3 regions of the Allobosea sp. CCNWLY174 genome follow, and region 1 is predicted to be linked to each of the others. Evidence: predicted binding sites of a transcription regulator. Region 1 holds the regulator's gene; each other region holds the start of a gene.

Region 1 (7,904 bases):
AGCCCGTCCGCGCCTGAGGCGGCGTAACCATCCAAAATCGGAAAAGCCGGCCCTCGTGGCCGGCTTTTTCATGGGCGAACCACGGGAGAGCGCCATGGCGACCTTCGCGACCTATGCCGCCGCGGCGCTGGCGGAGATCGCCGGCTGCTTCGCCTTCTGGGCCTGGCTCAAGCTCGGCAAGCCGGTCTGGTTGCTGCTGCCGGGCCTGGTATCGCTCGCGGCTTTCGCCTGGTTGCTGGCCCTGCTCGACAGTCCAGCCGCCGGGCGCACCTTCGCCGCCTATGGCGGCGTCTATATCGTGGCGTCGCTGGCCTGGATGGCGCTGGTCGAGAAGGTGCTACCAGATCGCTACGACCTGGCAGGCGCCGCGCTCTGCCTTGCCGGCGCAGCGGTGATCATCGCCGCGCCGCGCTGACAAAAGCGCTCAACTGCGGGCAAACGTCTCGTCGAAGGCGTAGCCGGCGCCGCGCACCGTGCGCAGCGGGTCCTTGGCATTGGCCGGCGTGATCGCCTTGCGCAGGCGCCCGACATGAACGTCGACGGTGCGTTCGTCGATATAGACGTCGCGACCCCAGACGGCGTCGAGCAGTTGCGCCCGGGAATAGACCCGGCCCGGGGCCTGCATCAGGAATTCGAGCAGGCGGAACTCGGTCGGGCCGAGATGCAATTCGGCGCCGGCGCGGCGGACGCGCCGGGTGGTGCGGTCGAGCTCGAGATCGCCGGCAGCGAGCAGACCGGCGACATGGCCGGGCTTGGCGCGGCGCAGCAGCGCCTGGATGCGGGCGATCAGTTCGGGCAGCGAGAACGGCTTGACGACATAGTCGTCGGCGCCGGTGGCAAGGCCGCGGACCCGCTCTGTCTCCTCGCCGCGGGCGGTCAGCATGATGATCGGCACGCGCTCGGTGTCGCGCCGGGTACGCAGGCGCCGGCAGAGCTCGATGCCGGAGAGGCCGGGCAGCATCCAGTCGAGCAGGACGAGGTCGGGCGTATGGTCGCGCAGGTGCAGTTCGGCGTCGTCGCCGCGCGCCACGCTGTCGACCTCGAAGCCCTCGGCCTCGAGATTGTAGCGCAGCAGCAAGGTGAGCGGCTCCTCGTCCTCGACGATCAGGATGCGTGCGGGCATGTCAGCGTCCGTTCAAGCGCCCGCCGGTTCAGCCATTGGCCGCCGGCAGGTCGACGAGGATGTTGGTGGTGTCGAGCTTCGGCCGGGTCTCGTCGATCGACTGGCCGGTGACGAGATAGTGGATGGTCTCGGCGATGTTGGTGGTATGGTCGCCGATGCGCTCGACGTTCTTGGCGCAGAACAGCAGATGCGTGCAGAAGGTGATGTTGCGCGGGTCCTCCATCATATAGGTCAGGAGCTCGCGGAACAGCGAGGTGTAGAGCGCGTCGATCTCGTCGTCGCGGCGCCAGACATCCATCGCCTTCTGCTCGTTGCTGGCGGCATAGGCGTCGAGCACGTCCTTGAGCTGGGCCTGGACCAGGCGGCTCATATGCTCGAGGCCGACGACGGCGCGATGCGGCGGCGAGAACTGGCCGGAGATCGCGACGGCGCGCTTGGCGATGTTCTTGGCGAGGTCGCCGACGCGCTCGATGTCGGCGGCGATGCGGATTGCCGAGATCAGCTCGCGCAGGTCGTTCGCCAGCGGCTGGCGGCGAGCGATGGTCAGCACCGCCTTTTCCTCGACCTCGCGCTGGAGATTGTCGAGGCGCTGGTCGGCGCTGATGATTTTCTGGGCGAGCGCGGTGTCGCGGCGCACCAGAGCCACGGTGGAGTCGCCGAGCATGCGCTCGGACATGCCGCCCATCTCGGCGAGGCTGCGGCGCAGGCCCTCGAGATCGGCATCGTAGGAGCGGACGATATGTTGATCCGACATCGGGCGTATCCTTCGAGTCTGGCCGGCGCTTTCAGAACGTCAGCCGAAGCGGCCGGTGACGTAGTCCTGCGTCTGCTTCTTGTGCGGGTTCATGAAGATCGTGTTGGTCGCGTCGAACTCGATCACCTCGCCCAGATACATGAAGGCGGTATACTGCGAGATGCGCGCCGCCTGCTGCATGTTGTGGGTGACGATGACGATGGTGAAGTCGGTCTTGAGCTGCTCGAGCAGGTCCTCGATCTTGCCGGTCGAGATCGGGTCGAGCGCCGAGGTCGGCTCGTCGAACAGGATGACCTCGGGCTTCTGGGCGATGGTGCGGGCGATGCAGAGGCGCTGCTGCTGGCCGCCCGAAAGGCCCATGCCGGAGCTCTTCAGCTTGTCCTTGACCTCGTCCCAAAGCGCGGCGCGGCGCAAGGCGCCCTCGACACGGTCATCGAGCTCCGACTTCGGCGGCTTCTCGTAGAGACGGATGCCAAAGGCGACATTGTCGTAGATCGACATCGGGAACGGCGTCGGCTTCTGGAAGACCATGCCGATGCGCGAGCGCAATTCGTTCACGTCGATGTCGTTCGAGATGATGTTGCGGCCGTCGAGCAGGATCTCGCCGGTCGCCTTCTGCTCGGGATAGAGCGAGTAGATCCGGTTGAAGATGCGCAGCAGGGTCGACTTGCCGCAGCCCGAGGGGCCGATCAGCGCCGTGACGTGCCGGTCGCGGAAGTCGAGGTTGATGTTCTTCAGCGCCTTGTGCTCGCCGTAGTAGAAATCGAGGTTCTTCACGGCGATGCGGACGGGCGCTTCGGCATCCAGCGTCTGCGGGCTCAGTTCGAGGGTCGAAAGCATCTGCATGGTCCTTCCGATCGGACGCTATTCACTTGCCGCCGCGCACGATGCGCCGGGCGATGAGGGAAAGCACGAGGATTGAGACGGTGATGATCAGCGATCCCGCCCAAGCGAGCTGCTGCCAGTTCTCGTAAGGGGCCGACGCGAACTGGTAGATCGTCACCGGCAGGTTGGAGACGCCGCCGAGCAGCGTCGGCGAGAACCAGAAGCTGTTGTTGAGCGCGGTGAAGATCAGCGGCGCGGTCTCGCCGGCGATACGGGCGAGGGCCAGGAGGATGCCGGTGACCATGCCGGACTTGGCGGCACGCCAGGTGATCGAGGTGATCACGACCGAGGGCGGCGCGCCAAGCGCCGAGCCGGCCTCGCGCAACGGGCCGGGCACCAGGCGCAGCATGTCCTCGGTGGTGCGCACGATCACCGGGATCGCGATGATGCCGAGCGCGACGCCGCCGGCCCAGCCGGAATAGCCCCCGAGCGGCTCGACCAGGATGACGTAGACGAACAGGCCGATCAGGATCGACGGCGCCGAGAGCAGGATGTCGTTGATGAAGCGGATCAGGTCGGCGAGCTTCGAGCCTTTGCCGTATTCGGCCAGATAGGTGCCGGCGAGCACGCCGATCGGCGTCGCCACTGCGATGCCGAGGAAGGTCAGCACCAGCGAGCCGACGATGGCGTTGGCGAGGCCGCCGCCCTCTGAACCCGGGCCTGGCATGGTCTCGGTGAAGGTCGCGGCGGAGAGCCCGCCAAGGCCCTTCACGACCAGCATGCCGAGGATCCAGAACAGCACCGAGATCGCAAGCAATGTGAAGCCTGTCGCGATGATCTTCATCGCGCGGTCGGCGACCCGGCGCGACTGGCGTACCCGGCCCCAGGTTGCAGGGGGCAGCGCGCGAGCGGTTGAGGGCGTGGCGAGGCTCATGGTCTTTCCGTTCGCTCAGAAGGATTTGACCCGCGCGACCAGGATGCGCGCGATCACCAGGACGACGAAGGTAACGAAGAACAGGATGCAGCCGAGCGCGATCAGCGCATTGAGCTGCAGGCCAATCGCCTCGTTGAACTCGTTGGCGATACGCGAGGCGATGGTCGAGCCGGGATCCATGATCGAGGCCGAGAGCCGGTTGGCGTTGCCGACGACGAAGGTAACCGCCATGGTCTCGCCGAGCGCGCGGCCGAGGCCAAGCATGATCGCGCCGATGATCGAGACACCGGCCTGCGGGACGAGAACATGCCGCACCACCTCCCAGGTCGTGGCGCCGATGCCATAGGCGCTCTCGCGCAGAACCGAGGGGATCTGGTCGAGCATGTCGCGCACGATCGAGGCGATGAATGGGATGATCATGAACGCCAGGATGATGCCCGCCGACAGGATACCGAGGCCCGACGGGGAGGCGGCGTAGAGGATCGTGCCGACGATCGGCATGCCCTCGACGATGCGTGAGACCGGCTGCTGCACATAGGCCGCGAACAGCGGCACGAAGACGAACAGGCCCCACATGCCATAGATGATCGATGGCACGGCGGCGAGCAGCTCGATCGCGGTCGAGACCGGCCGCTTGAACCAGGGCGGAGCGAGCTGCGTCAGGAAGACTGCGATGCCAAGCGACAAGGGGACGCCGATCAGCAGTGCGAGAAAGGCTGTCGAGAGCGTACCGACAATGGCTGGCCAGGCGCCGTACTGATCGTTCTGCGTGTCCCAGACGCTGGAGGTGATGAAGCCCAGGCCCATCTCGCGAAAGGCCGGCCAGCCGCCGATGATCATCGAAAGCATGATGCCGGCGAGCAGCACAAGCACGAACAAGGCCGACAGGAGGCTGGCGTTGCGGAAGACGATATCGAAGGTGCCCTTCGGAGTCTTGCGCTGAGCGCCAGCGGCCGGAAGGCTCATAGGATCTGTCACGGCTGTCATCCGTGGAACTCCGGTCTAAGCCAGCAATCGCAGGCAACAAGATTAAGAACGATCGTTTCTCTGGATCGAACCTTCATCCCGAGCAGCGGACAATGAGCACCGCTGCTCGGGATGAAGGTCGAGTGAGAGGCGAAGCGGGGGATGCTCCCCGCTTCGCCATGTCGTTGTAATCGCTCAGAAGACCGGCTTGCTGGAGGCGTCGGTGATACCCTTCCAGCTGGCGCGGATCTGGTCCTTCACGTTCGCGGGCATCGGCACGTATTCGAGATCGACCGCGAGCTTGTCGCCGTTCTTGTAGGCCCAGTCGAAGAAGGCCAGCGCAGCCTTGGACTGCTCGGGCTTCTCGGCCTTCTTGTGCATCAGGATGAAGGTCGCCGAGGTGATCGGCCACGCCTTCTCGCCGGGCTGGTTGTTGATGATGATGCCGAAACCGGGCGCTTCATTCCAGTTGGCGTTGGCCGCCGCGGCCTGGAAGGACTCGGTCTCCGGCACCGGGAACTTGCCGTCACGGTTCTGGACGAGGCCGTAGGCGAGCTTGTTCTGCTTGGCGTAAGCGTATTCGACATAGCCGATCGAGTTGGCGATCTGCTTGACCGAGGCCGAGACGCCCTCATTGCCCTTGCCGCCGATGCCGACCGGGAACTGCACCGAGGTGTTGGCGCCAATCTTCGACTTCCACTCAGGCGAGACGCGCGAGAGATAATCGGTCCAGACGAAGGTCGTGCCCGAACCGTCGGAACGATAGACCACGGTAATGTTGGCGTCGGGCAGCTTCACATCCGGGTTCAGGGCGGTGAGCTTGGGGTCGTTCCACTTCTTGATGTTGCCCTGGTAGATGTCCGACAGGATCGGACCCGAGAACTTGATCTGGCGAGCCTCGACGCCGGCGATGTTGATCGCCGGGACGAGCGCACCCATCACGGCCGGGAACTGCAGCAGGCCGTCCTTGTCCAGGTCCTCGCCCTTCAGCGGCATGTCGGAGGCGCCGAAATCGACGGTCTTCGACTTGATCTGGCGGATGCCGCCGCCCGAGCCGATCGACTGGTAATTCAGACCGATGCCGGTATCCTTCTTATAAGCTTCGGCCCATTTGGCGTAGATCGGGAAGGGGAAGGTCGCGCCGGCGCCGGTGATGTCGGCAGCCTGGGCAGCGCCCGTCAGGCCGATGGCGGCGGCTGTGAGAATGAGAAGTTTGCGCATCAGATGTCCTCTCTGGATCGCAAGTGCAGCGGCCCTGCTAGAACACCGGCTATATGACAGCCACATGACACACAGTCATGAACGCGCGCTTGCCGCCGTCACAAATCGTTAACGGGTCGGGTCCAGCAGGCGCGGCAGGATCGCCCGGAAGGTCGCGCCCTGGCCGACCACACTCTCGATCGTCAGGCGGCCGCGATGGCGCAGGACGATGTGCTTGACGATGGCGAGGCCGAGGCCGGTGCCCCCGGCCTCGCGGCTCGCGGCGGTGTCGACCCGGTAGAAGCGCTCGGTCAGGCGCGGCAGGTGCTCCGGGGCGATGCCGGGACCGTCATCGCGCACGCTGAGGCTGGCCTCCTCGCCGGATATCGCGACGGTGATGCCGACCTCGCCGCCGCGCTGGCCGTACTTGATCGCGTTCTCGACCAGGTTCTCCATCAGCCGCAGCAATTCGTCGCGGTCGCCGGCGACGGTGACGGGCTGCTGCGGCGCGTCGAGCTTCAGCGTCACCTCGCGCTCGCGCGCCATCAGGACAAGGGAGTCGAGAATTTCGCGGGCAATGCTGGCGAGATCGACCGGCGTCTCCGGCGCGAGATGGGCGCGCAGTTCGATGCGCGACAGCGAGAGCAGGTCGTCGACGAGACGCGCCATGCGCAGGCCCTGCTCGCGCATGATCGTCAGGAAGCGGTCGCGGGCGGCGGCATCGTTGCGGGCCGGGCCCTGCAAGGTCTCGACGAAGCCGAGCACGGACGCGAGCGGCGTGCGCAGCTCGTGGCTGGCATTGGCGACGAAATCGACGCGCATGCGCTCGGTCATGCGCTGCTCGCTGAGATCCTCGAAGGTGAGGAGCACGGCGCGGCGCCAGCCGCTGCCGGCGAGCGCGGCGATATGGATGCGGAAGGTGCGCTCGACCGGCACGCGCTCGATCAGCTCGACGGCGCGGCGGCCGCCATGGCGTGAGACCTGCTCGATCGCGTCGATCAGATCGGGATCACGCATCACGAGGGCGAGCGGCTTGCCCTTGGCGAGCGCCGTGACCAGCGCCGGAGCCGTCGGGCTCAGCGCCTGGATCACACCCTGCGGGTCGAGCAATACGGCGGGAACGCCGATGGCCTCGATCAGCGCCGCCGTGACAGGCGCCTTCGGGTCGACCAAAGCGTGCATGCGGTTCCTGCCTTCCGATGCGTGGCCTGCGGCGAGGCGTCATAGGCCGGAGCAGTGGTGCAGCGCAATTCCCCCGCGCGAAACCGGGCGCTATTCGCTTGCGATCGGCCGCGACAGCAGGTCCGGGGCACCCGGAGACTGAATGCCACCCAGCAGCTGGATCAGCTCGGCCTGGCGGCGCACACCCGTCTTGGCGAATACGGATTTGAGCTGGCCCCGCACGGTTTCAGGCCGGATGCCATGGTTGTTCGCGATTCCGGAAACCGTGCCGCCCGACAGGAGAAGCCGGGTCACCTTCGCCTCCGCCGGGCTGAGATCGAACAGCGCTTCGAGGATGGCCGCGGACGGCGCCGCACCACGGCCGACCTCGGTGAGGTAGAACAGCTGGGCCGCGCCGGAGAAGACGTCGAGCCCGGCGCGCCTGAGCGGAACCAGATGCGCGACGAAGGCGGGCCGGTCGCCGGTGGCGCGGATCGGGAACGACAGCCCGGCGTCCCCCGCCACGTCGAGATGGAGCTGGAGGCGCTCGTTCGCCATGGGATCGGCGAGACGCACGCGGTCGAAGGCGCCGATCTCGAACGCGCCGCACGCGATGATCAGCTCATTGGCCGCAAGCACGCTATGGCGGCCAGTGATGATCGCTGCCGGCAGGCCGATCAACTCCAGCGCCGCGACGCTGGCACGCGCCCGCTCGAGGCCGAGACGCGCCGCGATGATCGAGGCCCGCGCCAGATGCGGCCGGAACTGGTCGAGCGCGGCGGCCGTCTCGCGCGGAACAGGGCCGTCGGCGTAGAGGCGCTCGATCGAGAAGACGATGCTGTCGCCACTGGTCGCACGGATCGAGGTGCCGACGCACCAGCCCAAGCCACGCGGCCTCAGGAAATCGCGATAGAACGGGTCCTGCTCCAGCTCCTGCGGCG
Region 2 (7,904 bases), on a different contig from region 1:
GCCCGACCGGCGCCAGCCGCGTTGGATTTACCGGGCGATCTTCCTGGCCGCGCTTGCCGGCCTCGTCGGCGTCGCGCTCGTCTTCGCCTATGACCGGCGCATCGCGCTGATCTATGTCGGCGCCGCCACCGGCATCTTCCTGCTGTTGCGGCTGATCGCCTGGGGACTGATGGCGCTGGCCCGGCGCGCCGGGCGTCCCCGGCAACCGGCGCTGCGCCTGGCACTCGCCAATATCTATCGTCCCGGTGCGCTGACACCCTCGCTGGTGCTGTCGCTCGGGCTTGGCGTGGCCCTGCTCTCGACGCTCGCCTTCATCGACGTCAGCTTGCGCCGGCAACTGACCCAGTCGCTGCCGCAAAAGGCGCCGAGCTTCTTCTTCCTCGACATTCCCAATGCGCAGGCCGCCGCCTTCGACCGCTTCCTCGCCGAGCAGCGTCCCGGCGCCCATGTCGAGCGCGTGCCGATGATGCGCGGGCGCATCGTCAGCGTGAACGACGTCCCGGCCGAGCAGATCAAGGCGAGCGAGCAGATGGCCTGGGTGCTCGAGGGCGACCGTGGCATCACCTATTCCGCCGCGATGCCCGAGGCCTCCAGGCTCGCCTCGGGCGAATGGTGGCCGGAAAACTACCGCGGCGAGCCGCTGGTCTCCTTTGACGCCCGCGCCGTCGAGGGACTGGGCCTCAAGCTCGGCGACAAGCTTACGGTCAACGTGCTCGGCCGCAATATCACCGCGCGCATCGCCAATTTCCGCGACATCGAATGGCGCTCGCTCGGCATCAACTTCGTCATGGTGTTCTCACCCAACACCTTCGCCGGCGCGCCGCACACCAATCTCGCCACCGTCACAGACAAGGGCGCGGCGCCTGTGGCCAACGACGCCGCGCTGATGCGCCAGCTTGCCATCGCCTTCCCGGCGGTGACGGCAGTCCGGGTCAAGGACGCGCTGGAGGCGGTCAACACCATCGTCGGCCAGCTCGCCGGCGCGATTCGCGGCGCCTCGGGCCTTGCCATCACCGCGAGCCTGCTGGTCCTCGCCGGTGCTCTGGCGGCCGGGCAGAGGGCGCGGCTCTATGACGCGATGATCCTGAAGACGCTCGGCGCGACTCGCCGCTTCATACTTTCGTCGTACATCCTCGAATACGCAGGGATCGGTGTCGTGTCTGCTCTGTTCGGGCTCCTGGCAGGTGCCGCGGCCGGCTGGGGCGTCGTCACGCAAGTGATGAAGATAGATTTCGTCCCTGATCCGACAGGCGCTATCCTCGCTGCGACTGCAGCCGTCGTGGTCACCGTCCTGTTCGGATTGATCGGAACGCTGCAAATACTATCGAAGGCGCCCGCTTCTCATCTGAGGAATTTATGAGGTCTGACTCAAGTCGGTCTGACATAAACATGAACGGACGGTAATGTTGCATAGACTGGCCACCGAATATCTATGCCACGCGCGGCGCTAACCATGCTTGCCTCTTGTAAGGGCGCCTGATCCCCCTCATATTCTGCGATGTCGCCACGTTGGTGCGCGGCGGCGGGTGTCGCAACGGCGATGTCCGCCAGGCAAAGTTTCAAGGGGAACTCTCTCCATGAGCGATTTCGACCGCAACGCTCAGGTCTGGGGCGCCGGCCGCGCCCAGCAGACCAGCGCCGTCGAGATGGACCAGGGCCTGCGCTCGTTCATGCTCGGCGTCTACAACAACATGAGCATCGGCCTGGCCATCACCGGCCTGATGGCGATCGGCATCTCCATGCTGGCGATCGCCGGCTACTCGCCCTCGGGCAAGGCCACCGCGCTGACGCCGCTCGGCCAGGCGCTGTACCTTTCCCCGCTGAAGTGGGTGGTGATGCTGGCGCCGCTGGCCTTCATCTTCTTCTTCTCGTTCAAAGCCGAGAGCATGAGCTCGTCGACCGCGCGCGCCATGTTCTTCGCCTTCGCGGCGGTGATGGGCATCTCGCTGTCGTCGATCTTCGTGGTCTTCACCGGTGAATCGATCGCCAAGGTGTTCTTCATCACCGCGGCCTCCTTCGCTGGCCTCAGCCTGTTCGGCTACACCACGAAGAAGTCGCTGTCGGGCATCGGCTCGTTCCTGATCATGGGCCTGATCGGCCTGGTGATCGCCTCGGTGGTCAACATCTTCCTGGCCTCGAGCGCGCTCTCCTTCGCCATCTCGGTGATCGGCGTGCTGGTCTTCGCCGGCCTGACCGCCTGGGATACGCAGCGCCTGAAGGAAATGTACCTGTACTCGGACATGGATTCCGAGTCGGCAGCGAAGCTCTCGGTGAACGGCGCCCTGTCGCTCTACCTGAACTTCGTCAACATGTTCCAGATGCTTCTCTCGCTCTTCGGCTCCAAGCAGGAGTGATCCGGGCGACAGCCTGAACAAAGAAGCCCCGGCCTCGCGGCCGGGGCTTTTCTTTTGGACTGAGCCTAGAGCATTTTCGAGCGAAGTGGACACCGGTTCGCGTGAAGAAAATGCGACAGAACAAGGACTTAGAGCCTTTCCGCGATTCGAAGAATCGCGGAAAGGCTCTGGTGGATCAGCTCAGCTCACCACGCTCAACCGCTTGTCGAGCACCTTGAGCACGCGGCTCAGTTCGGCGCCGCGCTTCAGGATCAGCCCGGTCGCGGTCACCACCGAATAGGTACCCTGTCGCCGCGCCAGCGACGGGTCCTTGACGATCCGGTAGAGCGGCACCTCGGCCGTGCGGCGAAACACCGAGAATTGTGCCTTGTTGCGCAGGAAATCGATGGCGTAGTCGCGCCACTCCCCGGCGGCGACCATGCGGCCGTAAAGATTGAGCAACTCGTTCAGTTCGCGGCGATCGAAGGTGACGGAGGAGGGCGCGGCAGCAGCCGGAAAGGCGACGACCGGGCCCGCTCGCTGACCTGGCGGAGTTTCGCTTTCGCTCATCACGCCTCCTTTTCGTGGCCGGTGGTGATCCGGCAAGGGATGATGCGCCCGCCCTCCAGCGCTGGCAAGGGCACCACAAGACAGATTGACGACAGGCCTAGGATCCCTTTTTCGCGGCCAGGGTGATTGCCATGATTTTGCCGCGCTTGCGCCCAGCGAACGCCCCGTTACGGGGCTCAACTCCGATTCGTTGCTTCGGCGGCCCGGCCTGTCCGGTTCCGGACACGTCAGCCCCCCAGCCCCTCCGGCGCTGCGGCGGGCCGGGCCAACGAGTCGAAGCCAACTCACGGCTGGCGGTTTCCGCCGGCCGTTTTCTTTTGGCCGGGCCCCAGAGCATTGTCGATCGAAGGGGCGACCGGCTCGCGCGAAGACAATGCGTCAGAATGGAAAGGTCGAGCATTCCGCGCTTCACGGACGCGCGGAGATGCTCTACCGGGACGCGCCGTGATATTCGGGATTGGGCCGCATATCGACCGCCGAGGCGATCCGGTTCGACATGTTGTAGAACGCGGCGACCGCGCCGATGTCCCAGATGTCGCGCTCGCCGAAGCCGGCGGTTCGCAGGGCCTGCCGATCCTCCTCCTCGATCCTGTGCGGCTCTTCCGTCAGCTTCACCGAGAAGTCGAGCATGGCGCGGTGGCGGGCCGAGAGCTGCGCGGCGCGATAGTTCATCACCATCATCTCGCCGAGCACGGGGTCGCCCGAGAGCTGGCGCACCGCCTGGCCATGCGCCGTCAGGCAGTAATAGCAGCGGTTCACGCTGGAGACGGCGACCGCGATCATCTCGCGCTCCAGCTTCGAGAGGCCCGACGGGGCCAGCATCAGATCGTTGTAGAAGGTGGCGAAGGCCTGGAGCTTGGCGTCGTCATGGGAATAGGCGGCCAGGACGTTCGGGACATAGCCGAGCTTTTCCTCGCATTTGGCGAAATAGGCCTGCATCGCCTCGGAAAGCTCGGCTCGCGGCAGAGAGAGCGCCATCACGGCCGGCGGCGCGTCCTGCTTTGCAGGCTGCTCACCCACCATCGCCTTGTCATGCTTCTTCGTCATCTCTGCACTCCTCGCGCTGATATCCGCGCGGATTGGGCACGACTTGCCGCGTCCGCGCCATATTGGTGCAATCTGGCTGCTGCGATGCGACGAAAGTTGCAGCAGCCGGTGAGCTATGTCATCGCTTCGGCAAAATAGCAGGGGGAAGAAGACTATGGCCAAGCGCGAAGCGAATGCCACGGCCGCAGCCGTCACCGCGATCGAGGCGGCTGCCCAGAAGCTCGGTTCGGCGATGCCCGCGGACTTCCCCAAGCTGCTCTATGGCCGGACCGTCGCCGAGGATCTCGTTGCACTGCCGCCCGAACTCCTGGCTCGCGCCGCCAACGCCGCCTACGCCCACCTGACCGGCAACCGCAAGCCCGGCGAGCCCAATCTGCGCTTCCGCGACGAGGCGGTGAATGAGGATGGGCGCGAGCGCCAGATCACCATCCTCGAGGTCGTCAACGACAACAAGCCGTTCCTGCTGGATTCGACCCTGGCCGAGCTCGCCGAGCAGGGCTACGAGCCCCGCCTCGTGGCCCATCCCATCCTCGCCGTGGTGCGCAAGGACGATGGCACCTTCCAGTCGCTTGCCGGCGAGGCCTCGGGCCGCGCGGTCGAAGGCACGCGCCGCGAGAGCTTGATCCATATCCATCTCGACCGGATCGACACCGCCGAGGCCCGCGAGCGCCTCGCCACAGGTCTTGCCCGCGTCTATGTCGATGTCGGCCTCGCCGTCGACGACTGGGCCGCGATGCGCGGGCGAATCACCGAGGTGATCCAGTCCTACCGCGCCAATCCGCCGCCGCTGCCCGAGGACGAGGTCGCCGAGGCTCTGAATTTCCTCGAGTGGATCGCCGGCGACAATTTCACCTTGCTCGGCGTTCGCGCTTATCGCTTCGCGGGTGGCGACACCGCCGCCGACCCGGTCGACTCCTCCGGCCTCGGCATCCTGCGCGACCCGGATGTTCGGGTGTTGCGCAAGAATCGCGAGCTCGTGGTGATGACGCCGGAGATCCGCGCCTTCCTGGCCAAGCCGCAGGCGCTGATCATCACCAAGGCCAACGTCAAGAGCCGCGTCCACCGCCGCGTCCATCTCGACTATGTCGGCGTGAAATTGTTCACGCCCGACGGGCGGCTCGACGGCGAACTGCGCATCGTCGGCCTGCTCACCTCGAACGCCTATACCGGCAGCGCCCGCTCCATCCCCTATCTGCGTCTCAAGGTCGCGCGCGTGCTCAAGAGCACCGGCTTCGACCCGTCGAGCTATTCCGGTCGCGCGCTCTACAACGTGCTCGACGCCTTCCCGCGCGACGAGCTCTTCCAGATCGATGTCGAGACGCTGGAGCGCTTCGCCCTCGACATCATGCAACTGACCGAGCGGCCGCGCATCCGCGCGCTCGCCCGCGCCGACGAGTTCGACCGCTTCGTCTCGGCGCTCGTCTTCATCCCGAAGGATCGCTACGACACCACGGTGCGCCGGCGCGTGGGCGAATTCCTCGCCCGCGTCTACCAGGGCCGCGTCTCCGCCGCCTATCCGGCCTATCCGGAAGGGCCGCTCGCCCGCACCCACTACATCATCGGGCGCGACGAGGGTCGCACGCCCAAGATCGACCGCAACACGCTGGAAGCCGGCATCGCCGCGATCGTCCGCACCTGGAGCGACGGCCTCAAGGACGCGCTCGACGCGCAGAAGGCCGGTCCCGCCGCGCGCTCCCTCGCCGAGCGCTATGCCGAGGCCTTCGGCGCCGCCTATCGCGAGCGTTATTCAGCAGAGGACGCGCTGGTCGACGTCGACATGCTGCAGAAGCTGTCGGCGGAGCGGCCGCGCGCCGTCAATCTCTACCGCCGCGACGGCGACGGCCCGACGCGGGCCAATCTCAAGCTGTTCTCGCGCGGCGCCGCGATCTCGCTCTCCGAGCGCGTGCCGATGCTGGAGAACATGGGCTTCCGCGTCGTCAACGAGCGCACTTTCAACATCACCCCGCAACAGAACGGCGGAGCCGGAGCCGACAGCCGCGTCTGGCTGCACGACATGACGCTGGAGCGCGCCAGCGGCGGCGAGATCGACATCGAGAACCTCGATCCGACGATCGAGGCGGCGCTGATGGCGCAGTTCCGCGGCCTCACCGAATCCGACCGCTTCGACCAACTCGTCCTTGCCGCCGGCCTTGCCTGGCGGGAAGCTGCACTGCTGCGGGCGCTCGGCCGCTATCTGCGACAGGTCGGCGCGCCCTATGCGCAGGGCTACATCGCCGACGCGCTGACCCGCCATTCCGGCATCGCCACGGGGCTGGTGAAGCTCTTCGTCGCCAAGTTCGACCCGCACCTCTCTGACGAGAAGCGCGCCGAGCAGATGAAGGCCGAGCGCGAGCGCATCGAAGCCGCGCTCGCCGACGTCACCAGCCTCGACGAGGACCGCATCCTGCGCCGCTTCGTCAACCTGATCGACGCGACGCTGCGCACCAACTTCTTCCAGATCGGGCCTGACGGGCACCCGCGCGGCACGATCTCGTTCAAGCTCGCCTCCGGCCAGGTCGACGGCATGCCGCTGCCGCGGCCGCTCTACGAGATCTTCGTCTATTCGCCGCGCGTCGAGGGCATTCATATGCGTTTCGGCAAGGTCGCGCGCGGTGGCCTGCGCTGGTCGGACCGGCCCCAGGACTTCCGCACCGAGGTGCTCGGGCTGGTCAAGGCCCAGCAGGTCAAGAACGCCGTCATCGTCCCGGTCGGCGCCAAGGGCGGCTTCGTTCCCAAGCAATTGCCGCCGGCCTCCGATCGCGCCGCCTGGCTCGCCGAGGGCACCGAGAGCTACCGCATCTTCATTCGCACCCTGCTCGAGCTCACCGACAATCTCGACGGCGAGAAGATCCTGCCGCCGCCCGACACCGTCCGTCATGACGGCGACGATCCCTATCTCGTCGTCGCCGCCGACAAGGGCACGGCGACCTTCTCCGACACCGCCAATGCGCTCTCGGCCGAGAAGCATCACTGGCTCGGCGACGCCTTCGCCTCGGGCGGCTCGCAAGGCTACGACCACAAGGGTATGGGCATTACCGCCCGCGGCGCCTGGGAAGCGGTGAAGCGCCATTTCCGCGAGATCGACGTCGACATCCAGACGACCCCCTTCACCGTGGCCGGCGTCGGCGACATGTCCGGGGACGTCTTCGGCAACGGCATGCTGCTCTCGCCGGCGATCAAGCTGATCGCCGCCTTCGACCATCGCGACATATTCCTCGATCCCGATCCGGATACGGCCAAGAGCCTCGCCGAACGCCAGCGCATCTTCGCCCTGCCGCGCTCGTCCTGGCAGGACTACGACAAATCGCTGATCTCGAAGGGCGGCGGCATCTTCTCGCGCCAGGCCAAGAGCATCGCGCTCTCGCCCGAGGTCCGGCAGGCCATCGGCTTCGACAAGGCGCAGGCCACGCCGGCCGAACTGATGACCGCGATCCTGAAGGCGCCGGTCGACCTGCTCTGGTTCGGCGGCATCGGCACCTATATCCGCGCCAGCGACGAGACCGACGCCCAGGTCGGCGACCGCGCCAATGATGCGATCCGCGTCACCGGCTCCGATCTGCGCACCAAGGTGATCGGCGAGGGCGCCAATCTCGGCGCGACCCAGCGCGGCCGGATCGAGGCGGCCCGCAACGGCGTGCGCCTCAACACCGATGCGATCGATAACTCCGCCGGCGTCAACACCTCCGACGTCGAGGTCAACATCAAGATCGCGCTGGCCGACCCCGTTCGTGACGGCCGCTTGCCCGAGAAGAAGCGCAACGCCCTGCTGGCTGAGATGACCGACGAGGTCGGCCTGCTCGTCCTGCGCAACAACTACCTGCAGACCCTGGCACTCTCCCTCACCGAGGCGCAGGGAATCCAGGCAAGCCCGCATCTGCGCCGGCTGATGGTTCGGCTGGAGGAGGAGGGCCGGCTCGATCGCGGCGTCGAGTACCTGCCCTCGGATGCCGTGCT
Region 3 (7,904 bases), on a different contig from region 1:
GTCTCGACTTTGGGCCATGGCTATCTCCGGCAGGTGACGCCGCTACCGCCGACCTTCACCCGGGTCGTCGCCGGCGACGTCTTGCGTATCGGCGGACGTGACTTCTTCGTGCTCGCAGGCGATGGCCATGCGCCGGAGCAATTGATGTTCCATTGCCCGGAGGCGAACGTCTTCCTGGCGGCCGACCAGGTGCTCGCCAAGATCACGCCCAACATCAGCGTCTGGGCGGTGGATGCGGAGGGTGATCCGCTCGGCCTCTATCTGCGTTCGCTACGGGCGCTGCCGCAGGCGATCCCGCCCGGGACGCTGGTCCTGCCGGGGCACCAGCTGCCGTTCTATGGATTGCAGGAGCGCTGCGCCGCGCTCAGCGCCCATCACGCCGAGCGCTGCCGGCTGATCGCGGGCGCAGTCGCCAAGGGGCCGCATTCGGTCGCAGAGCTGGTGCCGGTGATGTTCACGCGGGCGCTCGACCCGCACCAGCTCTCCTTCGCCTTCAGCGAGGTCTTCGCGCATGTGAACGCGATGCTGCGGCTCGGCGAACTGCGCTGGGCCGAGCCGCAGGGCGGGACCATGAAGGTGATGGCGGCCGGCTGAGGGCAGCTTCCTCCCCGTCGCAAGCGAGCGGGGGCGGCCGTCATCTGCTCAGGTCGCCGCCATGGCGGGCTGCTCGACTGCGGTCACCGTCAGCACATGCTTCTTGCCGTCGCGAGCGGTCCAGGCGATCGACTGGCCGGCGGCAAGGCCGATCAGCGCGGCGCCGATCGGCGTGAGAACCGAGATGCGGCCCTGCTCGATATCGGCCTCGCCGGGATAGACGAGCTGGACGCGGCGATGCTGGGCGCTGTCCGAATCGAAGGTGACAAAGGAGCCCATGCGTACGACGTCGGCCGGCAGCTTGGCCGGCGCGACGACCTTGGCGCGGTCCATCTCGGCGAGCAGTTCCTCGGCGACCTCCGGGATGCGATCGAGTGCGGTGGTCGCAAGGCCGGTCAGGCGCTCATGGTCGATCTCGCCGACGATGATCTTCGGCTTGCGATGGGTCTTCTGGCTCGGCTGGGTCATGGGGCTGGTGTCCTGCGATGACGCGCGCGACGGCGGCGCCAGGGCGCGACCGGCAAGGTCTGAGGTTATGTATTGGGGGAGACGCCTTGGACAATCGTGCTGCCATGGCGGCGGACAGCATCGACGACACCCCTGGACTCGGGGCGCGCTCGGGCCGAGTCCGGGGCTAAGATTCCGCGATCGGGGCGACCCGGAATACGAGGCGATACTTCGTCGTCATATCCATAGAGTTGGGGGCAGGCGGCCTGCTGTCAAGGCCGGGGGGCCGCCACCGGCCCAAGACGATGTCGCGGCAAGTTCGGATGCGAGCAAGCCCATCGCGAGAGCGATGGCCTGGCCTGATGGTTTCTGGGGAGAAGCTTGCGGGGCGGCTCAGCGCCGCGTTTGAGGGCGGCGCACCGGGACCGGGATCGGCTTCAGCTGCGGCTGGGCCGGGGCGAGCACGGCGCCGAGGCGGAGGATGAAGCGGACCAGCAGGTTCATGGCGTCCCTCAGTTCTGGGCGATGAAGATGGTGAGAATCAGCTCGCCACCATCGATCTTCACTGCATCGTTTCCAGCAATATGGTGCTTCGATGTCGACGGCGCCACTGCGTCGGCCGCAGCCGTGAACAGGATCGTCGGCAGGATGGCATTCATCGGCGCTGGCAGTCCGCGTGGAGATACGGCTCAGGATGACGCTGAAAATACTTCGAATGCCTTACGCTACAGCGGCTTATCGACCCGTAGCCTTAACGATGTACTGCCCCTGGCGGAGAAATCCGCGGGCGGACGGTCCATCGACGAAAGGCGTGGGAGCCTGCTGCGCGTAAAGCAGCGATTGAACCCAATCGGCGGCTCGCCTATGGCTAATGAATCGTTAACCGGGGCGTCATCCAACTATGGCCAGCCTGTTCCGGCTCGTGCCCGATGCACGCGCCGAACTCCTGCAGCTGAATTCCTGGGCGCGGCCGCATCAGGCCGGCTTTGCCGCTGCGCAGCGCGCGGCGCGCTTCGGCGCGGCCGGGCCGGAGGCGTCTGCCTTCATGGCTGCCCGGCGCGAGGCGATTCTGGCGCGGCTTGGAGAGGGCGCAGCGGCCTGGAATGGCTGGGCCGGTGAGATGACCCGCCTGCGCAGCCGAATCGGTACCGACGGCGCATTGCTGGCGCTCTGGCGCCTCTTTGCCGATGTCGAGCTGGTCGACGAGATTTTCGAGGGCGATTTCAATGTCGCCGGCATCATCTTTCCGGCGGCGGCCCGCTTTTCCGGCAGCGCCTTCTGCGGCGATGCCTGGTTCTCGGAGGCGCATTTTCATGGGCCGGCCAGCTTCCGCGATGCCAGCTTCCGTGCCGACGCCTTCTTCGACCGGGCACATTTCGCCGGGGATGCCGATTTCGGCGCGGCGACCCTGCACGGCACGGCGGAGTTCCGCGACATGCGCTGCGAGGGCACGGCCTGCTTCGTCGAGGCGGAATTCGTCGGCGATGCCTGGTTCCGGGGCTCGCGTTTCGACGGCGTGACACAGTTCCGCGGCGTGCGCCATGCCGGCGAGGCGGGCTTCGGCGATTGCCACTTCGCGGGCGCGGCCGATTTCGGCGAGGCCGAGTTCGCCGGCAATGCCGGCTTCGAGGATGCGCGGTTCGGGCAGATGGCGAATTTCGCCGCGGCTCGTTTCGACCGAGGCGCCTGGTTCAGCAACGCCGCCTTTGACGGTCGCTCGAATTTCGAGCGGGCCCGCTTCCGCGGCCGCCGGCATTTCGAGGGGATTTCGCTGGCGGCGCAGGTTTCCCCAGTCGCACAGCAGCTTGCGGCGCTGGAGCAGTTCCGCTTCGGCCGGCGCTGAGCACTGGTTCAGCCGGCCTGGGCGGTGGCGGGCGTGCCGTCCTTCTGCAGTGTCCGTTGCAGCCCCGGCCGCTCCATCATCCGGGCCATATAGGCCTCGAAGACCGGCAGGCGCGGCAGCACGCCGACGACGTTCATGCCGAAATGGATGCCGGCGCCGAGCTGAGTATCGGCGGCGGTGAAGCGCTCGCCGGCGGCGTAGGGATGTTCGCCGAGCTTTTTTGCGAGATTGGCGACGGTGTCGGCATGCGAGCCGAAGGAGAAGCCGCGTGCCTCGTATTTGAACTTGTGGACTGAGGTCGCGATGATCGGGTCGAGCACGGCGTCGGTATAGACCAGCGAGGTCAGGAAGGCCGGACGGTCCTTGTCGCCGGTCGCCGGAGCCAGCCCGGCTTCGGGAAACTGCTCGGTCAGATAGAGGCAGATTGCGGCGCGCTCGGTGACGGTCGTGCCGTCATGGACGATTGCCGGTACCTTCTTGTGCGGCTGGATGGTGCGATAGCTTTCCGGCGGGCCGCCTTCGGCACGGATGTCGACGATCTCCGTCTCATAGGGCTGGCCGAGCTCCTCAAGCAGCCAGAGGATCGAGAAGGAGCGCGACTGCGGCGCGTGATAGAAGGTCAGCATGGCGATGTCTCTTTCGGCGTTTCCTCGTGCGACGACGAGGCTGATAGGAAAGCAATGTGTCAGGAGTTGTCAGGATGAGCCTGACGTGCCCGATACTCACTGGTCGAAACGCGGGCGGGTGCGAATGGCTCCGCCCGCTCTTGCTTTTCGGACCATGTCTCGCGCGCGACGATGAAGGGGCGCGTCCCTAGGCGCTGTGCGCAGGCATTCCGGCCGCCCGATCTCGATGATCGCAAGTTGTTATAGTATAACAATTTGGCCGGAGCAAAGTAATCATAGTGTCATCTCGCGCGCCTAACCGACCGGCCACCGGATGCATTGGGGCGGAGAAGATCATGCAGAAGCGAACTTGGCTGATAGCGGCGGCGATGCTCGCCAGCGTGGCGCCGACGACGGCGCAGACCATCTATCCGCTCAACCGCGCCGAGATCCTCGAGGGCTCGCGCTTCGACTTCAAGGTCGAGTTCCCGAACGCACCGGCCTCGGCCGACGTCAAGGTCACGATCAACGGCAAGCCGGTAAACGAGGCCTTCGGCCGCGAGGCCCAGTTCGTCCAGAGCGAGGAAGGCCAGAAGCATTCGGCTCTCTGGCTGCGCGGCGCGCAGCTGCCGGCCGGCCAGTACGTCATCGAGGCGACGCAGGGCAGCGAGAGGGCGAGCGTCAACTGGACCGTCTATGCGACGCCCGAGCGCAAGGCCAGGAACGTCATCCTCTTCGTCGGCGACGGCATGTCGGTCGCGCATCGCACCGCCGCCCGTATCCTGTCTAAGGGCTGGGAGCAGGGCCTCTATGGCGGCGAGCTCGCCATCGACGACATGCCGCACATGGCCCTGATCTCGACCTCGGGCACCGACTCGGTTGTCACCGACAGCGCCAACTCCGCCAGCGCCTACACCACCGGCCACAAATCCTGCGTCAACGCGCTCGGCATCTACTGCGCCAAGAACGCGCTGACGCTCGACCATCCCAAGGTCGAGACCATTTCCGAGGTGATCAAGCGCAGGCGCTCGGGCATGGCGATCGGCGTCGTCACCAATTCCGAGATCGAGGATGCCACCCCGGCCTCGATGGTCGCCCATACCCGCCGCCGTTCGGACTACAACGACATCGTCAAAATGTTCTTCGACGTGCAGCCCGACGTGATCATGGGCGGCGGCTCGCCGAACTTCCTCCCGAAGTCGACCCCGGGCACCAAGCGCACCGACGATCTCGACTTCATCGCCAAGTTCAAGGATGCCGGCTACGCCCTCGCTACCACCAAGACCGAGATGAACGCCGCGGTCGCCGGCGGCGCCAGGAAGCTGCTCGGCCTCTACAACACCTCGAACATCGACGGAGCCTTCGACCTGCGCGTTGCCAAGAAGGGCTCGATCTCGAAGTTCCCGGATCAGCCGGACGTGGTCGAGCAGACCAAGGCCGCGATCGAGATGCTGAAGGGCGCTGAGGACGGCTTCTTCCTGATGGTGGAATCGGCCCGCATCGACAAGTACAGCCACTCGCTCGACTGGGAGCGCGCGGTCTTCGACACGATCATGCTCGACAACGCCGTAAAGGTCGCCAAAGCCTTCGCCGGCGACCGCAACGACACGCTGATCATCGTCGTGCCGGACCACGCCCATCCGATCTCGATCATCGGCACCTATGACGACGATCGCCCGGGCCAGCTGCTGCGCGACAAGCTCGGCACCTACGCCGACTCGCTGCCGCCGAACTACGGCCCGCGCGATGCCGACGGCTACCCGACCAAGGTCGATACCTCGCGCCGTCTCGCCGTCGCCTTCGGCAGCTATCCGGACACCTGCGACACCGGCCGGCCCTATCTTGATGGCGAGCGTGTCCCGGCCGTGAAGGGCCCCGACGGCAAGACCAACATCGCCAACGAGAAGGACTGCACCTTGCCGCTCGCCACCCGCAAGCAGGGCAACCTGCCCTTCGACGCCAATTCCGGCGTCCACGCGGCGGACGACGTGCTGCTCACCGCGATGGGCCCGGGCGCCGAGCGCTTCCGCGGCCACAAGCCGAACGTCTTCGTCTTCCGCGTCATGGCGGAGGCGCTGGCTCTCGGCGGCAAGTGACCAACGACGCATCAGGCCGGCGCCCGATGGGGCGCCGTATGCTCTCCCGCCGCGGGCTCCTCACGGGGCTCGCGGCCTTGCCCGTCTCGCTACGCGTAGCTGCGGCCGAGGCGGAGACGCTGACCTTCGACGGGCTCTACAAATCCTTCGGCGTGCTCGGCTTCCAGTTCTCCGATCGGGCGACCTTTCTGCGCGGCAAGCCGGTCAGGATGATCGGCTACATGGCGCCGCCGCTCAAGCCGGAGAGCCATTTCTTCGTGCTGACGCGCGAGCCACTCGCCATCTGCCCGTTCTGCCAGTCGGACGCCGACTGGCCGGTCGACATCGTCGTCGTGTTCATGCGTGCCGCGACGCCGATGGTCAGTGCCGGCCAGAAGGTCGCGGTCAGCGGCCGGCTCGAGATCGGCTCCTCGACCGATGCCGAGACCGGCTTCGTCAGCCAGATCAGGCTGGTCGATGCCGGCTTCCACAGTGTCTGAGCGATCCGCCGGCGGGGCCCGGTCGCTGCAGTTCTCCAACATCCAGGTCGATCATCGCGACGGCGACGGGCGGGCCTTCCGGGTGCTCGACATTCCCGATTTCAGGGTGCCGCCCGGGGCGCTGATCGGCCTGCGCGGTCCGTCCGGCTCGGGCAAGACTTCCTTGCTGCATCTCGCTGCCGGGTTCTTCGTGCCCGATGCCGGCAGCATCGGCTGGGGCGATGTCGTGGTCTCCACGCTGCCCGGTGCGGCGCGCGATCGCTGGCGGCGCGACACGGTCGGCTTCGTCTTCCAGGATTTTCATCTCGTGCCCGAGCTAGACGTGCTCGCGAACATCACTCTGCCCGCGAGTTTCTCGGGCTGGCGGCAGACGAGCGAGCAGGTCGCGCGTGCCACCACACTCGCCGGGCGCATGGGGCTGACTGATCTGCGCCGCCGTGCAGCCGTGCTCTCGCGCGGCGAGCAGCAGCGCGTCGCGATCGCGCGGGCCCTGTTCAACGCGCCGGCCCTGATCCTGGCCGACGAGCCGACGGCGAGCCTCGACCCAGCCCACGCGGCCGAGGTCGGCACTCTGCTCGTCGAGGTTGCCAGGGAAAGCGGCGCGACGCTGCTCTGCGCCTCGCATGATCCTGTGCTGCTGGCGCGGATGCAGCAGGTCGCTACCATCGGCGACGGCCCGCTCCAGCTGAAGGCGGCTGCGTGAACCCGCTGCCGATGGTCATCGCCGATCTGCGGGCGCTGCGCTGGACGGCGGCAGCGATCGTGGCGCTGGTCGCGCTGGCGGTGGCGATCGGCGTCGCCATCGGTGCGCAGGAGCGGGCGCTGCGCCAGGCCTCGGCCCGCGCCGCTGATGATTTCGACCTGTTGATCGGCGCACCCGGCAGCCAGACGCAGCTCGTGATGTCGGCGATCTATCTCCAGCCGGAGGCGCTGCCATTGGTCGATGGGCGCCTGCTCAACGAACTCGTTCGCGACCCGCGTGTCGCTGCAGTGGCGCCGCTCGCCTTCGGCGACATCGCCCGCGGCCATCCGGTGATCGGCACCACGCTCGCATTCGCCGGCCGCTGGGGGCGCGTGCAACCGAGCGAAGGCCGGCTGTTCTCCCGCGAGGGCGAGGCCGTGCTCGGCGCCGACGTCACCTACGGGCTCGGCGACAAGATCGAGCCCTCGCATGCCATCGCCGGGCATTGGCCGAGGCGCGGAGTCGCCGACTCGGACGAGGCGAGCCATCGCCATGAGGGCCATGCCTATGTCGCGGTCGGCCGCCTGCCGCGACTGGGCTCACCCTTCGACCGGGCGATCCTGGTGCCGGTCGAGAGCGTCTGGGAGGTGCATGGGCTCGGCAACGGCCATGCCGGCGAGGGCGCCGCGCTCGGCCCGCCCTTCGACGGCCAGCGCATTCCCGGCGTGCCGGCGCTGGTGGTGAAGCCGAAGGCGGTTGCCGACGCCTATGCGCTCAGGGCGCGCTATCGCCAGGGCGGCACCATGGCCTTCTTCCCGGCCGAGGTGCTGGTCGGGCTCTATCGCACGCTCGGCGATGTCGGGCAGGTGCTCAGCGTCGCCTCCGCGCTCAACGCGGTGCTGATCCTGGCGGCGATCTTCCTGCTGCTCGTCGCGGTGACGGGATTGAGGCGGCGGCGCTATGCCGTGCTGCGCGCGCTCGGGGCGCCGCCGGCCTATGTGCTGCTGGTGGTCTGGCTCGGCATGGCCGGGCTGGTCGCGGCCGGTTGCCTTGTCGGCTTGGGTCTTGGCGCCGCCGCTACGCTTGCGGTCTCCTGCCTGTTCGAGGCGCAGACGGGCCTGCGGCTCTCCTTCGCGCTGGGGTCCGCGGAGCTCGCCA

What was found. The regulator PhoB, encoded in region 1, activates phosphate uptake and scavenging genes when phosphate is short. The targets are predictions, from matches to a motif close to TGTCATNNANCTGTCAT.
Region 2: V7S63_RS27810 (DUF2794 domain-containing protein) is a predicted target of PhoB. The motif match lies at 2,981-2,997, and genes of this name have one in related genera.
Region 3: V7S63_RS07665 (alkaline phosphatase) is a predicted target of PhoB. The motif match lies at 3,779-3,795, and genes of this name have one in related genera.

What each region holds. Positions count from the first base shown of each region.
Region 1 covers NZ_JBBBBQ010000010.1:141,029-148,932, reverse strand. Annotated here, with positions in the region: gene V7S63_RS24040 (GcrA family cell cycle regulator) at 1-17, shown strand, start outside; gene V7S63_RS24035 (YnfA family protein) at 95-415, shown strand; gene phoB (phosphate regulon transcriptional regulator PhoB) at 425-1,123, opposite strand; gene phoU (phosphate signaling complex protein PhoU) at 1,152-1,877, opposite strand; gene pstB (phosphate ABC transporter ATP-binding protein PstB) at 1,917-2,723, opposite strand; gene pstA (phosphate ABC transporter permease PstA) at 2,746-3,636, opposite strand; gene pstC (phosphate ABC transporter permease subunit PstC) at 3,652-4,623, opposite strand; gene pstS (phosphate ABC transporter substrate-binding protein PstS) at 4,798-5,823, opposite strand; gene V7S63_RS24000 (ATP-binding protein) at 5,932-6,984, opposite strand; gene V7S63_RS23995 (helix-turn-helix transcriptional regulator) at 7,075-7,904, opposite strand, start outside.
Region 2 covers NZ_JBBBBQ010000017.1:7,619-15,522, reverse strand. Annotated here, with positions in the region: gene V7S63_RS27820 (ABC transporter permease) at 1-1,360, shown strand, start outside; gene V7S63_RS27815 (Bax inhibitor-1/YccA family protein) at 1,578-2,354, shown strand; gene V7S63_RS27810 (DUF2794 domain-containing protein) at 2,535-2,903, opposite strand; gene V7S63_RS27805 (peroxidase-related enzyme) at 3,333-3,926, opposite strand; gene V7S63_RS27800 (NAD-glutamate dehydrogenase) at 4,105-7,904, shown strand, end outside.
Region 3 covers NZ_JBBBBQ010000002.1:177,962-185,865, forward strand. Annotated here, with positions in the region: gene V7S63_RS07640 (MBL fold metallo-hydrolase) at 1-594, shown strand, start outside; gene rnk (nucleoside diphosphate kinase regulator) at 643-1,062, opposite strand; gene V7S63_RS07650 (hypothetical protein) at 1,554-1,700, opposite strand; gene V7S63_RS07655 (pentapeptide repeat-containing protein) at 1,943-2,884, shown strand; gene V7S63_RS07660 (glutathione S-transferase family protein) at 2,893-3,510, opposite strand; gene V7S63_RS07665 (alkaline phosphatase) at 3,846-5,585, shown strand; gene V7S63_RS07670 (hypothetical protein) at 5,624-6,064, shown strand; gene V7S63_RS07675 (ABC transporter ATP-binding protein) at 6,057-6,767, shown strand; gene V7S63_RS07680 (FtsX-like permease family protein) at 6,764-7,904, shown strand, end outside.